One region of the Pseudarthrobacter sulfonivorans genome, then DNA from elsewhere that is predicted to be linked to it. Evidence: predicted binding sites of a transcription regulator. Region 1 holds the regulator's gene; the other holds the start of a gene.
The links. Region 1 encodes Rex, which represses fermentation and respiration genes when NADH is low (regulators of the CRP and FNR family bind a similar motif). Its sites were predicted from a motif close to CTTGTGAANNNNTTCACAAG; they were not measured.
Positions count from the first base shown of each region.

Region 2: a site for Rex is predicted at 1,641-1,660, ahead of AU252_RS19590 (glyceraldehyde-3-phosphate dehydrogenase). Genes of this name have one in related genera too.

Region 1 covers NZ_CP013747.1:3,278,794-3,282,200, forward strand. The annotation lists gene AU252_RS14820 (HAD family hydrolase) at 516-1,334, opposite strand; gene AU252_RS14825 (glutaredoxin family protein) at 1,473-1,748, shown strand; gene AU252_RS14830 (redox-sensing transcriptional repressor Rex) at 1,818-2,543, shown strand; gene AU252_RS14835 (hypothetical protein) at 2,601-3,398, opposite strand.
Region 2 covers NZ_CP013747.1:4,309,807-4,313,213, forward strand. The annotation lists gene AU252_RS19580 (zinc ribbon domain-containing protein) at 1-342, shown strand, start outside; gene AU252_RS19585 (YaaA family protein) at 403-1,167, opposite strand; RNA gene rnpB (RNase P RNA component class A) at 1,224-1,610, shown strand; gene AU252_RS19590 (glyceraldehyde-3-phosphate dehydrogenase) at 1,879-3,357, shown strand.

The DNA.
Region 1 (3,407 bases):
CCCGGAGACGAACGGTAGTGCGGCGTGGCGGCTTTTAATGAGGCGGAACTCCTGTTAGTCCGGTGATTGTCTACATCGCCGGTTCACGGGAGTTCCTTCGTGTTAGTGGGCCGTACCCAGGATGAAAGCGCTATTGAGGCTGCGGCCCGGTGTTGCCGCTTCGCTCCCTTCCACTCGTGCCCGGCACCGCGTGCACGCCGGTATCCGACCGACACCACGAACGCGCAGTGGAGGGTGATCGATCCGCTGCTGCCGGACCCGGCCTTCATCAACGGCGCCGGCGGACGACCCGAGGCCCACTGCCGCCGGGCCATTGTCGACGCGATCGGCCCACCACGAAGCCATGGTCCGCTGGACAATGATCAGAATCACCAGCAAACGCTTGGGCAAACAGGTTTAGGAACAGGCTCTTAGACACAGCCGAAAGGCGCTCCTACGGTCGCTGGGCGACCTTCGTCCCGCGTTCGGCCGCGATGCGCTCCTACGCGAGACGCAGCAGCTGGCGGGTCGGGTTCCTAAATGCGGGGGCCGCGGATGCGGGCGAAGCCTTTCCAAAGTCCGTAAATTACGCCGCCGGCCGTTGCTGCCTTGAGGCCCAGGGTTGCGGCGCGGCGGCCGGAACGGAAGTCGTAGACCGGCCAGTTGTTGTCCCGCGCGTGGCGGCGGAGCCTGGCATCGGGGTTGATGGCTACCGGGTGCCCCACCAGGGTCAGCAGCGGGATGTCATTGTATGAGTCGCTGTAGGCCCAGCACCGCTTGAGGTCCAGGCCTTCGGCGTGGGCCAGGGCCTGCACTGCCACTGCCTTGGCGGAACCGTGCAGGATGTCGCCCACCAGCCGGCCGGTGTACATGCCGTCGGCAACCTCGCCCACGGTGCCCAAGGCTCCGGTCAGGCCGAGCCTGGTGGAAATGACCGCGGCAACCTCGATGGGGGTTGCGGTAACCAGCCAGACCCGCCGGCCCACGCGCAGGTGCTGCTGCGCCAGTGCCTTGGCGCCGGGCCAGATCCTGGACGCGATCATTTCGTCGTAGACCTCTTCGCCCAGGGCCTTGACGTCCTCCACGGTGATGCCCTCGGCGAGGGTGAGGGCGGAGTCGCGGACAGCGTGGACATCGTCCATGTTCTCGCCGCGCGCCACAAATTTGAACTGCTTCCACGCGAACCCCGCAGCCTGCGTCAGGGTGAAGGCGCCGCGTTGGTGCATCTTGCGGGCAACATGGAAGAGGCTGGCGCCCTTCATGAGGGTGTTATCGACGTCGAAGAAGGCGGCTTCGCCGGTCTGCATCAACGCATCCGGCTGGGTCACCACAGCGACGTACTTCTCCTCGGGCATGTCCACGAGTCTAGTCAATACTCGGTGACCAAGATTTCAGTGCCAGCGTGAGTGCCAGTGCCCGCCCGGATACCCGCGTCGCCGTACGCCCCGCCGTCGGCCAGTGTTCTCTGCCCTGAAGGGCGATACGGTTAATGCATGGCAAAACCCGAGGTAGTCCTCATCACCAAAGCAGACTGTCACCTGTGTGCAGGGGCGCGCGACGCCGTCGGACGCGTTACTGCATCGCTGGGACTCGGGTGGACGGAACAGCAGGTGGACGAGCTGCCGGAACTGCGTGAGCGGTACGCGGAGGAAATCCCCGTAGTCCTGGTGGATGGAATCCAACGCGATTTCTGGAAGATCGACGAAGCCCGGCTGGAGCGCGTCCTCAAACGCGCCATGGCCCAATCGGCAAGCGGCCTCGCAGAATGACACCGGCTTTGTTGGCACCAGCGGCGGGGCTCTAGAGTGGAGTCACGACGCGATGGGATGGAGGGGATAGTGACTTCGCTGGATTCAACTCCCCAGGCTGTCCAAGGTGCAGAAACTGGCCACAGTACACAGCCTGTCCACGGTACAGAGGCCGCCAAGCAAATACCGCCCGCAGCAGTGGCCCGGTTGACCATCTACCTGCGCGCCCTTAACACCCTGCTGTCCGACGGCGTCGAACGGGTATCTTCGGAATCGCTGGCGGAAGCTTCAGGCGTGAGCTCGTCAACCCTGCGCAAGGACCTTTCCTATGTGGGTTCCTACGGCACGCGCGGAGTGGGCTACGAAGTGCAGTACCTGAGCCGTCACATCTCCGCGGCCCTGGGGCTGACCCACGACTGGAAGGTCGCCATTGTTGGCGCGGGTAACCTCGGCAAGGCCCTGGCCCGTTACGGCGGCTTCGAGTCCCGCGGGTTTGACGTCGTGGCAATTTTCGACGCCGACCAGATGGTGGTGGGCAATGAGGTGGGCTGGCTGCGCGTCAGTGACGCTGCGGACATGGAGGCCGTGTTGCAGCGGACGGGCGCCAACATGGTGGTCCTGGCACTTCCGGCCCACGTGGCGCAGGCCGTGTGCGACCGCGTGGTGGCGGCGGGTGTCCACAGCATCCTGAGCTTCGCCCCCGTTATGCTGCAGGTCCCCGAGGGCGTCAACCTCCGCAAGGTGGATATGGCCACCGAACTGCAGATCCTCGCCTATCACGCACAACGGGCGCAGACCCCGGACCAGACCGCCTAGTTCGTCGGCGGCTGATGGGGCCCACGCCCGTTAGGGTGTGGATGCGGCTCGTTGGTACTACTGCCCGTAGGGGTTGCCAGGCGTGGTGCCCGGGGCGCCGTACGGGTTAGCGAACGGCTGCTGCTTGCGGAAGTAAGGTGCCGCGGTCGGCAGGTAGAGCAGCACGATCGCTGCGATCCCGGCCAGCGTCCCCACGGTTCCGAGGCTCGGTGGTCCGAAGAGGCCGAAAATGGACAGTGCCGCGAAAACGGTGCCGAGAATTCGGGCCCAGTTCTTGCCCTTACGGACGAAGAACGCCACCAGCGCGTACAGCCCGGCGCCGATGATGGCGAAGACCACGAGCGACCCGGCGAGGATGCCCTTGAAATCGTCGAACGCAAACTCCGTGCCGGTGGCGCCACCGCTGCGCATGGCGTCTTCGAAGGCGCGGCGCATCGCCGGGTCATCGAGCATGCCAATGCCCATCAGCAGGCTGATGACATACACAACCCCCGCGCCAATCAGCAGCCAGAACGAGATGTTGACCAGCTGGGGAACCCCGTTGGATCCCGTGGCCTGCGGCTGTTCGGACGGGTACTGCGCGTAAGGGGACTGCCCGTACGGCTGCTGGCCATAGGGCGGAGGCGTGGGCTGGCCGAACTGCGGCGGGTTGTTCTGGCCATACTGTGGGGCGTTTTGCCCGTACTGGGGTGCCGGGGGAGTCTGCTGGCCATACTGCGGGGCGTTTTGCCCGTACTGTGGCGCCGGCGGTGTGGGCTGCCCGAACTGCGGGCTGTTCTCGCCGTATCGGGGCGCTGGCGGCTGGTTGCCCGGCTCGGGCTCGTTTGGGACGGGAGGCGGGACAGGCGTGCTCATGAGCGGTCC
Region 2 (3,407 bases), 1.0 Mb from region 1:
GTGGACAACGTCCAAGGCTCTTTCGGCGGCATCCGGGCCGAACTCGATGAGGCCCTGGCCGAAGTGGCCGCTGAAGCGACCGTTGTCAGCGGGAAGCGCGCCGAATTCGCTGCAGAACTCGACGCCGGGATGCTGGCTGTCTACGAAAAGACGCTGGCAAAGCGGGGAGTGGGCGCCGCCCGGTTGTTCCACGGAACCTCTGAAGCCTCCGGCATGAAGCTGAGCCCCGGCGACCTCGCAGAAATCAAGGCCGCCGCCGAAGACGACATTGTGTTCTGCCCGGATTCGGGTGCCATCCTGGTGCGCTCCGCCGAGTGGAACACCCCCGCCCCAACTGCCTAGCAGCCCATGTAGGTAGCGCTAACTGTCGTTTTGAACGTTCAAAACGACAGTTAGTGCTACCTAGTTGGGAAGGATGATATTCAGGGCGTGCGGTTTCCGCGCTGAACCGTCAACCAACTCCGCGTCCCATTTCTCGCGCGCGGCCTTCAGCAGCTGTACCGGGGTCTGCGGGGCGTTGCCGCGGCGGGCCAGCAGGTGCCGTGCCAGCTCGCCGCGCGTGTGCTTGGCGAAGTGGCTGACCACCTTGCGTACACCGTTGACCTCGGTGAATACGTTGACAGCCACCGTCTGATCCGGCGGCGGTGCCCATGCCACGGCATACGTGCTGGAGCGGCAGTCCACGAGCAGATGTCCGGACACCGACTCCGCGAGTGCCTCCAAAAGCTGCGGCTTCCAGAACGAGGCGAGGCGGCCGACGTCGGGCAGTGCCGTTCCCATCGACAGCCGGTAGGCGGGCACACTGTCGGCGAAGCGGATGGCACCCCACAGGGCCGAGATCACCAGCACCGAAACATCGGCCTTCCGGCGCTGCGGCGGGGTCAGCGTTTTGTAGCCGAGGGCGTCGTACAGAACGCCCGAATAGATCTGGTGCGCAGGGGCCGCCGGTTCGGCGTGGAGCCGGGTGTTGCGTTCGACGTCGTCCTGCAGTGATGCGCCGACGCCGAGCAGCGCGAGGGCATCCTCATGTGCACTCACCGTCCCCAGCGCTTCCAGGACCTTGGCCCGGTAGGTGTTGAGTTCAGGAAAACTCAGTGACGGCCAGTCGACGGCGGACCCGCGGACTGCGGGGGTCTTGCCTTCGGAGGGGGGAAGCAGAATCAGCACCGTACGATCCTACCGGCGACGGAGGGGCCTCCTTCCGGCGGTAGACTGGCTGCGGATGGGTTGACCAGGCGGCCGCGCGTCACGCAAGTGGCTCGAGGAACGTCCGGGCTCCGCAGGGCAGGGTGGTGGGTAACGCCCACTCGGGGTAACCCGCAGGCCAGTGCCACAGAGAACAGACCGCCTGCGTCTTCCGGCAACGGAGGCTCAGCAGGTAAGGGTGAAACGGTGGTGTAAGAGACCACCAGCTTCCCGGGTGACCGGGAAGGCTAGGTAAACCCCACCCGGAGCAAGGCCAGACAGGACACGTTTGAGGGCTGCCCGCCCGAGTGTCCGGGTAGGCCGCTGGAGGGCGTCGGCAACGGCGTCCGTAGATGGATGGCCGCTACTCCCGCGCTGGTAACGGCACGGGAGCACAGAACCCGGCGTATCGGTCAACCCATCCAACACCACCCGCCGGGCACCGACCCGCCCCGCATGTGAGTGATTTCACGCCGGTTGCGGCGGTCCGCGGTGTCGCTCCAGCCTAGAATAGAGAGCGAACGTAGAAGTTCTGCCGCCGGGTCTGCGTTCGCAGCCGGTGGCTTTTCTTTACGCTTCTCCACGGCACCCGGGATGGACCGCATCCTGCCGGTGCCAGAGCCCCTGGACAACATCAGGTGGCCGCCAACCGCGTACGACGACGTATGCGGCTGAACCGAGGAAGGTAGTTCTGTGAGCCAGACGTCAGATTCTTGTCTTGATACGTGGATGGGCCGGGAGGCTCTCGCCGAGGCCATGATTCCGGTGATTGGCCGGCTGTACCGCGAAAACAACGTGGTGACCAGCATTCACGGCCGCAGCCTGATCAACAAGTCCACCATGAACATCCTCAAGGCGCACCGTTTCGCCCGCCGCATGAGCAACACCGAGCTCCTGCTCGAAGAGACCGCACCGCTGCTGAACATCCTGGCTCAGCTGGAACTTGGTGCGGCGGCCATCGACGTCGCCCGCCTGGCAGAGAAGTTCAAGGCAGAAGGCGACGGCGCCACCCTGGAAGAGTTCCTCCGCGCCGAGCTTGCCGAGGTAGTGGGCAAACGTGGCGGCGATGACCGCACCAGCACCGACGTTGTGCTGTACGGCTTTGGCCGGATCGGCCGCCTCCTGGCGCGCCTCCTCATCGAAAAGGCAGGCGGCGGCCACGGCCTTCGCCTTCGCGCCATTGTGGTGCGCCGCGGCTCGGACAAGGACCTCACCAAGCGCGCCAGCCTCCTGCGCCGCGACTCGGTCCACGGCTCGTTCGAGGGCACCATCCGGGTGGACGAGGACGCCAACACCATCACCGCGAACGGTGTCCAGGTCCAGGTCATCTACTCGGACAACCCCGCCACGATCGACTACACCGCGTACGGCATCCACAACGCCCTGGTGGTGGACAACACCGGCCGCTGGCGTGACGCCGAGGGCCTGTCCCAGCACCTGCAGAGCAACGGCGTTGCCCGCGTGCTCCTCACCGCCCCGGGTAAGGGCGCGCTGAAGAACATCGTGCACGGCATTAACCACGGCAGCATCGAGGACACGGACCAGATCGTGTCCGCGGCGTCCTGCACCACGAACGCCATCACCCCGGTCCTGAAGGCCATCAACGACAAGTTCGGTGTTATTCACGGCCACGTTGAGACGGTCCACTCCTTCACGAATGACCAGAACCTGATCGACAACTTCCACAAGGGTGACCGCCGCGGCCGCTCCGCCGCGCTGAACATGGTGATCACCGAAACCGGTGCGGCCACCGCTGTGGCGAAGGCACTGCCCGAGCTGCTGGGCAAGCTCACGGGAAGTTCCATCCGCGTCCCCACCCCGGACGTCTCGCTGGCCATCCTGAACCTGAGCCTGGAAAACGGAACCACCAAGGATGAAGTGAACGACTACCTGCGCCAGATGTCACTGCATTCGGACCTGCGCAAGCAGATCGACTACATCGATTCGCCGGAGGTTGTTTCCACCGATTTCGTCGGGTCACGCCGTGCCGGCATCGTGGACGGCCTCGCCACCATCGCCAATGACAAGAACGTCATCCTCTACGTCTGGTACGACAACGAGTTCGGCTACAGCTGCCAGGTAGTCCGGGTCATGGAGGAGATGGCCGGCGTCAACCCGCCGTCCTTCCCCGCCAAGGAAGCCGCTGCTGCCTTGGCCGCAATCGCCGTCTAGGCCCGTCTGCCGGGCTGGCTGCCCGACATTCCCGGCTGATTCGCTGGAAT